Regions from separate parts of the Pseudomonas tritici genome, predicted to be linked through region 1. Evidence: riboswitches for the same ligand, from Rfam matches in the RefSeq annotation. Region 1 holds a riboswitch; the other holds the start of a gene.
What was found. Region 1 has a riboswitch for cobalamin ahead of cobW (cobalamin biosynthesis protein CobW). Riboswitches for the same ligand answer to the same signal wherever they lie in the genome.
Positions count from the first base shown of each region.

Region 2: linked by a shared signal. The riboswitch ahead of cobO (cob(I)yrinic acid a,c-diamide adenosyltransferase) and the one ahead of cobW (cobalamin biosynthesis protein CobW) in region 1 are both predicted to bind cobalamin.

Region 1 covers NZ_CP077084.1:2,962,287-2,970,162, reverse strand. Annotated here, with positions in the region: gene HU722_RS13220 (vWA domain-containing protein) at 1-11, opposite strand, end outside; gene HU722_RS13215 (magnesium chelatase ATPase subunit I) at 65-1,063, opposite strand; gene cobN (cobaltochelatase subunit CobN) at 1,063-4,824, opposite strand; gene cobW (cobalamin biosynthesis protein CobW) at 4,828-5,889, opposite strand; cobalamin riboswitch at 5,982-6,181, opposite strand; gene HU722_RS13200 (M10 family metallopeptidase C-terminal domain-containing protein) at 6,350-7,741, opposite strand.
Region 2 covers NZ_CP077084.1:4,660,487-4,668,362, reverse strand. Annotated here, with positions in the region: gene hda (DnaA regulatory inactivator Hda) at 1-684, shown strand, start outside; gene HU722_RS21135 (C40 family peptidase) at 894-1,523, shown strand; gene HU722_RS21130 (C40 family peptidase) at 1,669-2,208, shown strand; gene HU722_RS21125 (PQQ-dependent sugar dehydrogenase) at 2,284-3,597, opposite strand; cobalamin riboswitch at 3,697-3,955, shown strand; gene cobO (cob(I)yrinic acid a,c-diamide adenosyltransferase) at 4,035-4,646, shown strand; gene HU722_RS21115 (cobyrinic acid a,c-diamide synthase CobB) at 4,643-6,046, shown strand; gene bluB (5,6-dimethylbenzimidazole synthase) at 6,043-6,693, shown strand; gene cbiB (adenosylcobinamide-phosphate synthase CbiB) at 6,690-7,598, shown strand; gene cobD (threonine-phosphate decarboxylase CobD) at 7,591-7,876, shown strand, end outside.

The DNA.
Region 1 (7,876 bases):
CCTCTATCCAGCCGCCCTGCCTTGGGCCGGGCATCCGCCCCCGCGTCAGGTCGAGGGCGAATGCCTAGGGCTTTTTTGGCCAGGTGGGTACATCCCGGCGTGCGCCCGTGGGCAGGGCCGGTGCGGGCATGTCACCCCATTGGCCTTGACCCGGCGACGTGTCGGAGGACGTTGGCGACTGCCCTTCGCTCGGCGCATTAGACGGCGGCGATGGTGCCTGGCGGCGATGGCGCAGGGCAAACTCGGCGACGGCTTCAATGTCCTCCTCGGCGATGGCATTCGCCCCGCGCCATGCCGCATGCGCCCTGGCGCCGCGCAGCCAAACCAGATCCGCACGCAAGCCATCGACACCGGCGGCAAAGCACCGCTCGGTGATCTGCGCCAGTGCCTGGTCATCCAGTTCGATAGTGTCGAGTCGCGCCCGCGCCTGGGTGCAGCGCTCGCGCAGGGCGGCTTGGGGCGCTGCCCAGTGCGCGCAGAACGCCGCCGGGTCGCTGTCGAAATCCAGGCGACGACGGATGATTTGCCCGCGCTCGGCTGGCAGGGTCTGCCCACTCAAAGCCACGTTGAAACCGAAGCGGTCGAGCAGTTGCGGGCGTAACTCGCCCTCCTCCGGGTTCATGGTGCCGATCAGTACAAAACGCGCCGAATGGCGATGGGAGATGCCGTCACGCTCGATCAGGTTGGTGCCGCTGGCCGCCACGTCGAGCAGCAGGTCCACCAGGTGATCGGCCAGCAAGTTGACTTCATCGACATACAGCACGCCGCCGTCAGCCTTGGCCAAGACGCCGGGGGAAAACTGCGCGCGGCCTTCGCCCAATGCGGCGTCCAGGTCCAGCGTTCCCACCAGCCGCTCTTCGGTAGCGCCCAAGGGCAAGGTGACGAATTGACCACTGGCCAGCAGGTCCGCCAGGCCCCGCGCCAAGGTGGACTTGGCCATGCCGCGTGGGCCTTCGATCAGCACGCCGCCGATCTTCGGGTCGATGGCAGTCAGGCACAGGGCCAACTTCAAGTTGTCGGCGCCGACCACGGCGGACAGCGGAAAATGTGGAATATCAGTCATCAGCTGTCTTCTTCTATATCCAGCAACAGGTTTTCCAACGCTTCTTTATAAGCCCCCGGCTCTTGCCACTGGCCACGTTGCTGCGCTTCCAGCATGCGTTCGGTCATGTCACGCAGGGCGCCGGGATTGTGCTGTTGCACAAAGGCCCGGGTGTCAGGGTCCAGCAGGTAGGCGTCGGCGAGCAAGGCGTATTGATGATCGTCGATCAGCGCGGTGGTGGCATCGAACGCGAACAGATTGTCCACGGTCGCGGCCATTTCAAACGCACCTTTATAGCCATGGCGCTTCACGCCGTCGATCCACTTGGGGTTGGCGGCGCGGGAACGGATCACCCGGTTCAGCTCTTCCTTCAGCGTTCGGATCTTCGGCAGGTCCGGTTGGCTGTGGTCACCGTGGTAACTGGCGGCCTTTTCGCCGCTCAGGGTTTCCACGGCGGCGAGCATGCCGCCCTGGAACTGGTAGTAATCATTGGAGTCGAGCAGGTCGTGCTCGCGGTTGTCCTGGTTCTGCAACACCGCCTGCACCTGGCTCAAGCGCTGGGCGAATTGCTCGCGGGCGGCGGTGCCCTCATCGGAGCCGCCGTAGGCGTAACCACCCCAGTTCAAATAGACCTCGGCCAGGTCTTCGCGGCTTTGCCACAGGCGACCATCGATCGCGCCCTGCACACCCGCACCATAGGCACCGGGTTTCGCGCCGAAGATGCGCCAGCCGGCCTGTTTCGCCGCGGCTTCGGCGTCCAGGCCCGACTTGAGCAACGCCTCACGTTCACTGCGCACTTTGGCCGCCAGCGGGTTCATGTCGTCTGGTTCGTCCAGCGCGGCCACCGCCTGCACCGCCGCGTCGAACAGGCGGATCAGGTTGGCGAAGGCGTCACGGAAAAAGCCAGACACGCGCAACGTGACGTCAACGCGCGGACGGTCCAACAGGCTGATCGGCAGGATTTCAAAGTCGTCCACGCGCTGGCTGCCCGTCGCCCACACCGGCCTCACACCCATCAGCGCCATGGCCTGAGCGATATCGTCGCCGCCGGTGCGCATGGTGGCGGTGCCCCACACCGACAGGCCGAGCTGGCGCAGGTGGTCGCCATGGTCTTGCAGGTGCCGCTCAAGAATCAGGTTGGCCGACTGGAAGCCGATGCGCCAGGCCGTAGTGGTCGGCAGGTTGCGCACGTCGACGGTGAAAAAGTTGCGTCCGGTCGGCAGCACATCCAAACGCCCACGACTCGGTGCGCCACTGGGGCCGGCAGGCACGAAGCGGCCGCTCAAGGCGTCCAGCAGCCCGCGCATTTCTGCCGGGCCACAGGCGTCCAGGCACGGCGCCACCACCTTGCGCAGACTTTCAATCACCGCCTTCACCTCCTCCCAACCGGGCGCTTCCAACTGTTCAAGCGGCCCTTCCAGCGCCTGTTCGATCAACCGCGCTGCATACAACTCCAAGCGCTCGCGGGTATCGCCGGCGGTGCGCCACAACTGCTCATCGATGTTCAGCAACACGTCGGGCCGACGCCCGGTCCAGGGTTCGGCCAGGGCGCAGTCGAGTGGGTCGAAGTCCAGCTCGAAAGCCTTGGCCAACACCCGCAGTACGCTCGATTGCGGACCTCGGCCGTCACCACGCGGGATGCGCAGCAAGGCGAGCAAGGTGTCGATACGCAAGCGGCCTTCAGGCGACTCGCCAAAGATGTGCAGGCCGTCGCGGATCTGCGATTCCTTTAAGTCACACAGGTAGGTATCGAGGCGCGGCAGCCAGATGGCGGCGTCGGCGTCCTTGTCCAGCTCAAGCTCCTGGTCGATACGGGTTTCGCGCACCAGCTTGAGGATGTCTTTCTGCAATTCCAGGGCGCGGCGTGGATCGAGCAGTTGCGCCTCGTAATACTCGTCGGCCAACAACTCCAGGTCACGCAACGGGCCGTAGGTTTCGGCGCGGGTCAGCGGCGGCATCAAGTGATCGATGATTACCGCCTGGGTGCGTCGTTTAGCCTGGGCGCCCTCGCCCGGGTCATTTACGATAAACGGGTAGATATTCGGCAGCGGGCCCAGCAGCGCATCGGGCCAGCAGTTTTCCGACAGGCCCACGCCCTTGCCCGGCAGCCACTCCAGGTTGCCGTGCTTGCCCACGTGGATCACGCCGTGGGCGCCGTAGGTGTGGCGCAACCAGAAGTAGAACGCCAGATAGCCATGGGGTGGCACCAAGTCCGGGTCGTGGTACACCGCGCTGGCGTCCACCTGGTAACCTCGTGCCGGCTGGATACCGACGAAGGTCAGCCCTAGGCGCAGACCGGCGATCATCATGCGACCTTCACGGAACATCGGATCGTTATGAGGCGTGCCCCAGCGCTCCATCACCGCTTGGCGATTGGCCTCGGGCAAGCGACTGAACAGTGTCTCGTAGTCGTCCAGGCCCAGGCTTTGATGGCACGGACGCAGGTCGAGACTGTCCAGGTCGTTGGTGACACCGCCCAGCAGTTGATGAATCAGTGCAGTGCCGCTGTCGGGCAAGGTGTCCGGCAGCGGATAGCCTTCGGCCTGTAGGGCACGCAGGATATTCAGCGCCGCTGCAGGCGTATCCAGGCCTACGCCGTTACCGATACGGCCATCGCGGGTCGGGTAGTTGGCGAGGATCAATGCGATACGCTTGTGCGCATTCGGCACCCGCGCGAGTTCGACCCAGCGCCGCGCCAGCTCAGCCACGAAATCCATACGCTCGGGCGCTGCCCGATAGCACACCACATCCGACTGGCTGCGCTCGCTGCGCCAGGCCAGGTCCTTGAAGCTGATCGGCCGGCTGATGATGCGCCCGTCCAGCTCCGGCAACGCAATGTGCATCGCCAGATCGCGCGGGCCGAGGCCTTGCGCACTGGCCTCCCAGCCGGGCTGATTGTCTTGGGCGCAGATCGCCTGGATCACCGGAATATTGCGGCGAAACGGACGCACGTGCGGCGCTTCGGGGCTGGATTGGGCAAAGCCGGTGGTGTTGAGGATCACCGCCGCGCCGACCTCATCCAGCCAATCCTCGACCACCGTCAGGCAGCCGGGCTCTTTCAAACTGGCCACCGCCATCGGCAACGGGTTTAACCCCGCCGCCTGCAAGCGCTGGCAGAACACATCAATAAAGCCGGTATTGGCCGCCTGCAAATGCGAGCGGTAGAACAGCACCGCCGCCACCGGCCAATCAGCGTTCCAATCCGCCTGCCAATCATTCAGGCGAGCATTGGCGTTGCGCGGGTGATAAATCGCCGTGCGCGGCAGGGTTTGCGGTTCAGCCCAGGCATAGTCGCGGCCCAGGTAAGCACTGGCCAGGCAGCGGTAAAAATCCAGCGCGTTAGCCAAGCCACCCTGGCGTAGGAAGTGCCACAGGCGGTCACGCGCCTGTGCGCCAACAGTGCTCAAGCCGCTGAGCTCAGGGTCCGGGCGATCACACCCCGGCACCAGGATCAGTTGCACGCCGCGTTCCGCCAACTCCACCAGACGCTCGATGCCGTAACGCCAATAACCAATGCCACCATGCAGCGAAATCAGGATGACCTTGGCGTGGCGCAACACCTCATCGACGTACAGGTCGACCGAGGCATGATTCTGCACCTGCATCGGGTTGGCCAGGCGAAACGTCGGGTAATCGTCCGGCAAGTGCTGGGCCGCTTCGGCCAGCAGTGCGAGGCTCGAATCGCCGCTGCACAGGATCACCAGTTCAGCGGGGGTTTGGCCAAGGTCGGCAATATTGTCGTCCGAGACGAAACCACCGGGCTGGGTCCTGAGCAGGTGCATGGGTTAAACGCTGAGGGCGGCGCGCAATTGCGCTTCAAGGCCCGCCGCGTCCAGCGCCTGGCCGATCAGCACCAGCCGCGTTATGCGGGCTTCGTCGGCGCCCCAGGCGCGGTCAAAGTGTTTGTCGAAACGCGTGCCCACGCCCTGGATCAGCAGGCGCATCGGCTTGTTCGGAATAGCGGCGAAGCCTTTGACGCGCAGGATGCCGTGTTGCACGACCAATTGGGTCAGCGCATCGAGCAGCAGCGCTTCGTCAGCCTGCGGCAGGTCGATGGAAATGGAGTCGAAGGCATCGTGGTCATGATCGTCCTCGCCCTCGTGGTGGTGATCGTGATGGCTGTGACGACCGTCGATGTGCTCTTCAGAGCCAGCGCCCAGGCCAATCAATACGTCCAACGGCACGCGACCGCTGCTGGCTTCGATGATCTTTACCGCCGGCGGCAGCTCTTCGGCGACTTCCAAGCGCACCCGGGCCAAGTCTTCAGGGCTGATCAGGTCGGATTTATTGAGGATCACCAGGTCGGCGCTGGCCAGTTGGTCAGCGAACAGTTCGTGCAGTGGCGATTCGTGGTCCAGGTTCGGGTCGAGTTTGCGCTGGGCATCCACTTGATCCGGGAATGCCGCGAACGTGCCAGCGGCCACGGCCGGGCTGTCGACCACGGTAATCACCGCATCAACGGTGCAGGCGCTGCGGATTTCCGGCCACTGGAAGGCTTGCACCAGAGGCTTTGGCAGGGCCAGGCCGGAGGTTTCAATCAGGATATGGTCAAGGTCACCGCGACGGGCGACCAGTTCGCGCATCACCGGGAAGAATTCTTCCTGCACGGTGCAGCACAGGCAGCCGTTGGCCAATTCGTACACGCGGCCGCTGGCTTCTTCTTCGGTGCAACCAATGGAACACTGCTTGAGGATTTCACCGTCAATGCCCAGTTCACCGAATTCGTTGACGATCACGGCAATGCGACGGCCCTGGGCGTTGTCGAGCATATGACGCAGCAAGGTGGTTTTGCCCGAGCCGAGAAAGCCGGTAACGATGGTGACAGGGAGTTTGGCCAGTGTTTTCATCGGATGCCCTTTGGGGCGGGCATACGGGACGATAGGCCCTGCGACGGCGCGCAGCAGCGGATTTCGTCACCGGATCACCCCGCCCGGTTGAATTGAAAATCGGTTGCGAGGCAGGTCTCCTGGCTTGGGGCTTGCGGGTCTTGCGACCGGCGCTGGCTGCGCCTTCCCGCCGTATCGGCAGTGGCGTGGCAGTCAGATAAACCCTTCACAGTTGCGGGGGCAGCCGCGGCTTGGACCGCGTTCCCTTCTTAGCTTCGGCCTGGGCCGAAGAACCTCGAAGGTGCAAGGCTACGCAGTGAGTGACAGCCGGTCAATGTCGGTGTAGCGATTGCTTGAATATCACGAAACACGAATAACAAACCCGCCATATGCCCGCGAACAAATGGCGGGGAATGCCGCCGTAACGCGCATTCAGCTCGCACCCTCATCAGGAAAAATCCGGCATCTTGGAAGCTCTTTTTCAGGAATAACGCCACATAATCGGGACGTTACTGACGATATCGGGTGTATTTATCGGACCGCGGCTTTTGAGGAAAAAGTCAAAACGGCCGTTGCCCGTCAGATCGATAGCCAACCTCGACTCGTTGGTGTTGCGGTTGTAATGCAGAACGGCTTGACCCGGCTCACCCGACAGCCGCTTTACAAACGTTAACGCGGTAATACCGGCGTTTTTCAACAAGACCGAAATGTCGATTTTGTCGGTGCCACTCACAAAGTCCATGATCTGGTCAGGGCGTTCCAGTGTGGAGTCGCTGACGTTGTCGTAGACAAAGGTATCTGCCCCCCCTCCCCCCCTGAGCCAATCAGCGCCCGCTCCCCCCTTGAGCATGTTGTCTGCATGATTACCGATGATCACATCATGGCCAGAACCGCCGATTGCGTTCTCCAGCGTAACGCCTTTGGCGATAGAAACATTCCCCCGCAAGCCTCCAACATCGGAATAGGATTCAGGGTTGAGGTTGATAGTCTGGTTTTGGCGATACTTGGAACAATCCAACGTATCGTTACCGCCACCGTCCCACACGCAGAAGAGTGCCGTATCATTGGGATTATTGAGTTGATAATAGTCTCGACCCGAATTGGAGTTAAAACCGTAAGTGGTGTCTGAATTGCGCGTCCTGTAATTGGCACCATACAAACGCTGGGCAGCAGCAATATCACCCATCAATGGAGCAGCAGAGTAATTTTCTTTATGGTTCTGACCACCTTCGTGAGCGTCGAAGTAGCTCATGACAGTATGACCACGAGTATCCTGCGCATAAACGGCACTGCGAGCGTAACTGGGAGAGGTAGAATTAGAAGCGTCATAGTCTGCGGGGTGCGCAAGACCCAACGTATGGCCTATTTCATGGGTTAGTGTATATCGGCCATGATTATGAAGTGCAGGAGAAGTATTGGTGCCATAGTGGGGATTGATGAACACTTTACCGTCTTGGCCTGGGTACTGGCCAAAAGCAACCGCGGGGCCCTCGTTGTTGGAAAAAGCCAAGCGTCCTTCGCCACGGCCGGTACGTTCTTCGAACGACACATTCGCCACATCGGCCCAAGATTGCATGGACAGTCTGGCTTGGTTTTTCTGTGTGGTATTGAACTCTCTATCCCCTCTCGTCAATTTGTTGAATGAAAAGGAGATTGCCGTGACACCATCACCGTTTCTGTCAGCCCATTTCACATTTTCTCGAGTGAGCTGCTGAGCAACTTGATCCACGGTAAAGATCGGTTTGGCAAAGTTCCGCCTTATATGCGGGTCGGCGCTGCGCAACGTGGGATCTGAGGAACCGGCTCGCTGAAGGCCGGCGGACGGATTATAGGAAGGCTGCTGGCTATTAGTTATTTTCAAAATCACCACCATATTTAATTATTCGACGGAGATAAACCTCGATCACAAGCACAATTTGGAAAAAATCACTCAACCCGTTCCTGAATAACCCGGCAATCTTTAAAATCTGGAAATACAATAACTGGCAACGATAACAATTTAACATTA
Region 2 (7,876 bases), 1.7 Mb from region 1:
TTGGGTGTGCGTCTGCGTGATGACGCCACCTTTATCAACTACTACCCAGGCGCCAATGCCGCTGCACTCGGCTATGTCGAGCGGCTCTGCGAAGCCGACGCCGGGTGGACCGAAAGCCTGATCTATCTGTGGGGCAAGCACGGCGTAGGGCGTACTCACCTGTTGCAGGCCGCGTGCCTGCGTTTCGAGCAGATGGGCGAGCCAGCGGTTTACCTGCCCCTGGCTGAGTTGATGGACCGTGGCATCGGCATCTTCGACCACCTCGAGCAATACGAGCTGGTGTGCCTGGACGATCTGCAAGCGATCGCCGGCAAGGCAGACTGGGAAGAGGCGCTGTTTCACCTGTTCAACCGCCTGCGTGACAGCGGTCGGCGTTTATTGATTGCCGCCTCGACTTCCCCACGTGAACTTCCGATCAAGCTGGCTGACCTCAAGTCGCGTCTGACCCTGGCGCTGATCTTCCAGATGCGCCCGCTGTCCGACGAGGACAAACTGCGCGCCTTGCAATTGCGCGCGTCGCGTCGCGGCCTGCATCTCACCGACGAGGTGGGGCATTTCATCCTTACCCGTGGCACACGCAGCATGAGCGCCTTATTCGATTTGCTCGAGCAACTCGATCAGGCTTCCTTGCAGGCTCAACGAAAATTGACGATCCCTTTCCTGAAAGAAACGTTGGGCTGGTAACCCATTGAATTGACGGGGTTCGGCAATTTTCAGGCGCCAGAAAACCTGCGTTTGAACCGTATTGGTCACGCATTTCAATCGATAAATGGAATTACGGCTTAGATGGCATAGTCCAATCGGGAAGTCACATAGACCACGATTGAATTTGCAAATCGATGTGATAGAAGGCATAGTCTCGGCTTCTTTACATACCAGCCACGGTCGTGCCCATGCTAAATCGCTTCGCACCCCTCGTGCCTCTCGCACTCGTTACCCTGTTGTTTGGTTGCGCCTCCCACCCTCAACAGGTGGCAGAACAGCAAAAACCACAGGTTCAAAACCAGGCCAAATTTGTTGCTGCACAGTCTGCTTCTGTTTACGAAGAAGAGCTGGCAACTGAAAAAGAATTGGCCAATTTCTCCGGCAGCAAGCCTTACCAGCTTCCAGTTCTCGCCGACAGCATCCTCGAACGCGGCATGTCCCTGATCGGTACCCGTTACCGTTTCGGCGGTACTTCCGAAGCCGGTTTCGACTGCAGCGGTTTCATCGGCTACCTGTTTCGTGAAGAAGCGGGCATGAACCTGCCACGCTCCACTCGCGAAATGATCAACGTGAATGCACCGTTGGTCGCGCGAAACAACCTCAAGCCCGGTGATCTGCTTTTCTTTAGTACGGCAGGTCGTGGTCGCGTCAGCCATGCCGGTATCTACTTGGGCGATAACCAGTTTATCCACTCCAGCAGCCGTCGCAGTGGCGGTGTTCGAGTCGACAACCTGGGTGATAGCTACTGGAGCAAAACCTTCATCGAAGCCAAGCGCGCACTCGCCATGGCCCCGACGACGGTTACCGCTAGCAAGTAAACTTAAAGTGATACTTGAAGTTTGACGTGTAAGCGCTAGAATCCCTGGACATTGTTGTAATCCGTTCGCGCGAGCTTTGCTTGCGCGTTCTGGTTTTCAGCGTTCGGCAGCGAAAAGCCGCATCCAGACCAGGATTGTTCTGCACATGTCGACCTCGGCCCGCCTGATTCTTATTGTTTGCGCCGCGCTGCTCAGCGCCTGTGCAAGCCGCCCACCGCCGCCCGCGCCTGTCGCGGTGAAGCCTAAGCCGGTGTTCAACTATTCCACCCAGAATTTCTCGCCTGCGGCTGAAGATGTGCTCTTCCGCGCGCTGGGTCTGGTCGGCACGCCTTATCGTTGGGGCGGCAACACGCCGGACTCCGGGTTTGATTGCAGCGGTTTGATTGGTTTTGTGTTTCGCGACGCTGCCGGCATCTCATTGCCGCGTACTACGCGTGAACTGATCGTAATGCGCGCCCAGGACGTCAGCGAGCAGAACCTGCAGACCGGCGACCTGCTGTTCTTCGCCACCGGTGGTGGTTCACAGGTCAGCCACGCCGGGATCTACGTGGGGGAAGGGCGCTTTGTGCACGCGCCGCAAACGGGCGGTACGGTGAAGCTGGATACCTTGTCCAAGGCGTATTGGCAGAATGCGTACCTGAGTGCCAAGCGTGTGTTGCCGGCGAATCTGGCGCGTAATCCCTAGCGGCAGCTACGAGCTGTCAGCTGCAAAAAGGCGCAATGCCTGCTTGCAGCTTCAAGCGTGAGGCTTGCTGCTCCGCTATCTAGCGGCCGACACCCGCCATACCTTATTCCCCACATCATCGGCCACCAGCAAATCCCCCTGCTGGTCAATCACCACGCCCACCGGGCGGCCCATGGCTTTCTCGTCCTTATCGAGGAACCCCGTCAGCACGTCCACCGGCGGCCCTTTAGGCTGCCCACCCTCGAACGGCACGAAGATCACCTTGTAGCCACTGTGCGGCTTGCGATTCCACGAACCATGCTGGCCGATAAACGCGCCGTTACTGAACTGCGCAGGGAGTTTGCTGCCCTCGGCAAACGTCAGCCCCAGGGATGCGGTGTGCGGGCCTACCGCGTAATCCGGCGCGATCGCCTTGGCCACCAAGTCCAAATTCTGCGGATTGACCCGCACATCCACATGCTGCCCGTAGTAGCTGAACGGCCAGCCATAGAAGCCGCCATCCTTGACCGAGGTGATGTAGTCCGGCACCAGGTCGCTGCCGATTTCGTCACGCTCGTTGACTGCCGTCCACAACTTACCGCTCTGCGGCTCCCACGCCATACCGTTCGGGTTGCGCAGGCCGGAGGCGAAGATGCGGTGCTCGCCGCTGGCGCGATCGACTTCCCAGATCGCCGCCCGGCCTTCTTCCGCTTGCAGGCCGTTTTCACCGACGTTGCTATTGGAACCCACGCTCACGTACAGCTTGGTGCCGTCCTTGCTGGCCACCACGTTTTTCGTCCAGTGGTGGTTCAGAGGCCCGCCCGGCAGGTCGACGACGTTGGTGCCGGCTTGCTTGATCGCAGTGTCACCCGGTTGATAGGGGAAACGCAGCAGCTTGTCCGAGTCAGCGACGTACAGGTCGTTGCCGACCAGTGTCATGCCAAACGGCGAATTGAGATTCTCCAGGAATACCGTGCGCGTCTCTGCGACGCCGTCGTGGTCGGCGTCACGCAGTAGCGTGATGCGATTCGGGCTCGGCACCCCGGCGCCAGCGCGGCCCATGACTTTCTCCATGACCCAGCCACGAACGCCCTTGGAGTCATCCGGCTTGGGCGGCGCGTTGGTTTCCGCTACCAGCACATCGCCATTTGGTAGCACATACAGCCAGCGCGGATGGTCCAGGCCTTCGGCAAACGCCGCAACCTGGGTACCGGCGGCGGCCGTTGGCTTCACGCCCTCGGGCCAACCGATGGCGGGGGCGATATTGACGGTGGGGATCAGGGTTTTGTTCGGTTCCGGCAACTTGGGCGAAGGCCCGGTACCGTCGGAGACCTGGAGGGTGGAGCTTTCACCGCAGGCGGCGAGGGTGCCGGCGACCAGGATGAGTAGGGCAAGTCTTGTTTTATGCATGGTGTTCTCCTTAATACCTGTAAGGGTAGAGGAGGTCGGCGGTGCGATGGTTCAAGTGCAAGGTCAGCTTTCATTGACGCTCCACCCCCAACCCACTAACCTTCGCGGCTTGTTCCAGGTGCTCTGTGACCAATGGGTCGACCGAGTGAAACAGGGAAGCCGGTGAGTGAGCGCACTTGTACACAGTGCTGCCGCGATTCCGGCGCTGCCCCCGCAACGGTAAATGAGTCAAGACGCTGCCTTTTGCCACTGTATCGCCAGCGATATGGGAAGGCGTAGCGTTGGCCTGCGCGCTCTCTATACGAGGGCAACGGCGCCACTCATGAGCCCGGAGACCGGCCTGTTACATCCAACAGCATCACGGTGGGCGATGCTTGGCTGTCTGTTTTTCTTTTTTCCTGCCCGCCGTTTTTGTCCAGCCCCAACGGAGAGCTGTCATGACCGATTCCCCCGACCGCGACGAACGCCACCTGGCGCGCATGCTGCGCAAAAAAGCCGTGATCGACGAACGCATTGCCAATTCCCCCAACGAGTGCGGCTTGCTGCTGGTGCTCACCGGCAACGGCAAAGGCAAGAGCAGCTCCGCGTTCGGCATGCTGGCCCGGGCCATGGGCCACGGCATGCAGTGCGGCGTGGTGCAGTTCATCAAGGGGCGTCACAGCACCGGTGAAGAGTTGTTCTTCCGCCGATTCCCCGAGCAAGTACGTTTCCACGTCATGGGCGAAGGCTTCACCTGGGAAACCCAGGATCGCCAACGTGACATCGCCGCGGCCGAAGCCGCCTGGGCGGTGTCCCGCGAACTGCTGCAAGACCCGAGCATCGGCATGGTCGTGCTGGATGAGCTGAACATCGCCCTCAAGCACGGCTACCTCGAACTGGACCAGGTGCTCAGTGACTTGCAGGCCCGCCCGCCGATGCAGCACGTGGTGGTCACCGGCCGTGGCGCCAAGCCTGAGTTGATCGAAATGGGTGACACCGTCACCGAAATGGGCATGCTCAAGCACGCGTTCCAGGCCGGTATCAAGGCACAGAAGGGCGTCGAACTTTGAATCAGCCCCGTCATTGCCCGGCCGTATTGATCGCCGCACCGGCGTCCGGCCAGGGCAAAACCACCGTCACCGCCGCGCTGGCCCGATTGCACCGCAACCTGGGTCGCAAGGTGCGCGTGTTCAAATGCGGCCCGGATTTCCTCGACCCGATGATCCACGAGCGCGCCAGCGGTGCGCCGGTGTATCAATTGGACATGTGGATGGTGGGCGAGCAGGAAAGTCGCCGCCTGCTGTGGGAAGCAGCGGGCGAGGCCGACTTGATCCTGATCGAAGGCGTGATGGGCTTATTTGACGGCACCCCTTCCAGCGCCGACCTGGCGCGACACTTCGGCGTGCCGGTACTGGGCGTTATTGACGGCACGGCCATGGCCCAGACCTTTGGCGCCTTGGCCCTGGGCCTGGCGCGTTATCAGCCGGACTTGCCGTTCGCCGGGGTGCTGGCCAACCGCGTTGGCACGCTGCGTCATGCGCAATTGCTGGAAGGCAGCCTCACCGAAGGCCTGCGCTGGTACGGCGCGTTGTCCCGCGAGACCGGTATAGAGCTGCCTAGCCGTCACCTGGGCCTGGTGCAAGCCAGCGAACTGAATGACCTTGATGTGCGCCTTGACGCCGCCGCCCAAGCCTTGGGCAGCAGTTGCGAAGTGGCCTTGCCGCCGCCGGTGACCTTTGCTGCACCGGAAGTGATCGAGGCCGAGCCACTGCTCAAGGGTGTGCGTATTGCGGTGGCCCGCGACGAAGCCTTCGCTTTTACCTACGGCGCCAGTCTTGATCTGCTGCGGGCCATGGGCGCCGAGCTGAAGTTTTTCTCGCCCATTCACGATCGCGCATTGCCTCATGCCGACAGCCTCTACCTGCCCGGCGGTTACCCGGAACTGCACCACCAGGCGCTGTCGGAAAACGCCCCAATGCTCGACGCGATCCGCGCTCACCATGCGGCCGGCAAACCCTTGCTCGCCGAATGCGGCGGCATGCTCTACCTGCTGGACTCGCTCACCGATGTCGACGGCACCCGCGCCGAACTGGTGGGCCTGTTGCAGGGCGATGCGGTGATGCAAAAGAAACTGGCGGCCCTGGCGCTGCAAAGCGTCGAGTTGCCGGAAGGCACACTGCGTGGTCACACCTATCACCATTCGCTGACCAGCACCGACTGGCAGCCGATTGCCAGGGGGGTGAGCCCCAATGGTGGGCGCGGGGCTGAGGCGGTTTACCGTCAGGGGCGGATGACGGCTTCTTACGTGCATTTTTATTTCCCGTCGAATCCAGCCGCTGTAGCCGCACTGTTTGCGCCAGACCGTGATGTCGCTATCGCAGGCAAGCCAGCTCCCACATCGACAGTGTTCACAGATCAAAATGTGGGAGGGGCGGTGCGACGATTCGACTTGCCCGCGAAGAGGCCATGACGGACAACGCCTTCCCCCAGGCCGACCGCGACGCCGTCTACCGCGCCATCGCCGAACGCCGTGACATGCGCCACTTCAGCGGCGGCGCTGTCGCCCCCGAATTGCTGCACCGTCTGCTCCAGGCCGCGCACCAGGCCCCCAGCGTCGGCCTGATGCAGCCCTGGCGCTTCATCCGCATCAGCGATCGCCAACTGCGTGGGCAGATTCAGCAGTTAGTAGAAGAGGAGCGCGTACGCACCGCCGAAGCCCTGGGCGAGCGCTCCGACGCGTTCATGAAGCTCAAGGTCGAAGGCATCCACGACTGCGCCGAAGTGCTGGTGGCGGCGCTGATGGATGACCGTGAGCGGCACATCTTCGGCCGTCGTACCTTGCCGGAAATGGACATGGCCTCGCTGGCCTGTGCCATCCAGAATCTGTGGCTGGCGGCTCGCGTCGAAGGCCTCGGCATGGGCTGGGTTTCGCTGTTCGAACCCCAGGCCCTGGCCGATCTGCTCGGTTTGCCGCCCGGCGCGAAACCCCTGGCCGTGTTGTGCCTGGGGCCGGTAACCGAGTTCTACCCGGCACCGATGTTGCAACTCGAAGGCTGGACCGAGCCTCGGCCGCTGAGTGACATGTTGTATGAGAATGTGTGGGGAGTGAGTCAATGAGTGTGGCCTTGCTGTGCGTCGCTGCAGTGGCGCTGGATGCGCTGCTGGGCGAACCCAGGCGCTGGCATCCGCTGGTGGCATTCGGCAATTTCGCCGGGCGCATCGAGCAACGTTTTAACTCCGGTGGCCGTGGCTGGCGCAGCCATGGCGTGACCGCTTGGTTTATCGCCGTAGTGCCGCTGACCCTGCTGGCCACGGCGTTGTCGTGGGCGCCGTATATCGGCTGGGTAGTAGAGATTCTGGCGCTGTATTGCGCCCTCGGCATGCGTAGCCTTGGCGAGCATGTGATCCCGGTGGCCCAGGCCCTGCGCAGCGATGACCTGGAGGCAGCACGCAAGCGCGTCAGCTACTTGGTCAGCCGCCAGACCAGCGAACTGTACCGCACCGAAGTCGCCCGCGCCGCGACCGAATCGGTGCTGGAAAACGGCAGCGACGCAGTCTTCGCCGCGTTGTTCTGGTTTGTGGTGGCGGGCGTGCCGGGCGTGGTGCTTTATCGCCTGAGCAATACCCTCGACGCCATGTGGGGTTATCGCAACGAACGTTTTGAGCGCTTTGGTTGGGCCGCGGCAAAAATCGACGATGTGCTGAACTACATTCCGGCACGCTTGGTCGCCTTGACCTATGCCGTGCTCGGCAAGACCCGTCTGGCGCTCAAATGCTGGCGCACCCAAGGCCCGACCTGGGACAGCCCCAACGCCGGCCCGGTGATGGCTGCCGGTGCAGGCGCGCTGGGCGTTGAACTGGGCGGCGCGGCGATCTATCACGGTGAAGTGCACCAGCGCCCGCCGCTGGGCGAGGGCCCGGCGGCGGATGCGGACGCCATCGACCGGGGCTGGCAACTGGTGCAGCGCGGCGTATGGTTGTGGCTGCTGATCTTATGCGTCGGGGGGCAATTTTATGCTTGAGCACGGTGGCCGGCTGCGCAAGGCAGCGATTCAGTACGGAATTGCCGAAGCTGACTGGCTCGACCTGTCCAGCGGCCTGGCGCCCTGGCCCTGGGCGATCCCCGAGATCCCGCTGCGCGCCTGGGCGCGTCTGCCGGAAACCGATGACGGCCTGGAGCAGGCCGCCAGCGAGTATTACGGCGCAGCGCATCTGTTGCCAGTAGCTGGCTCCCAGGCGGCGATTCAGTTGCTGCCACGTCTGCGTCGCGCCGGCAAGGTCGGGGTATTGTCGCCGTGCT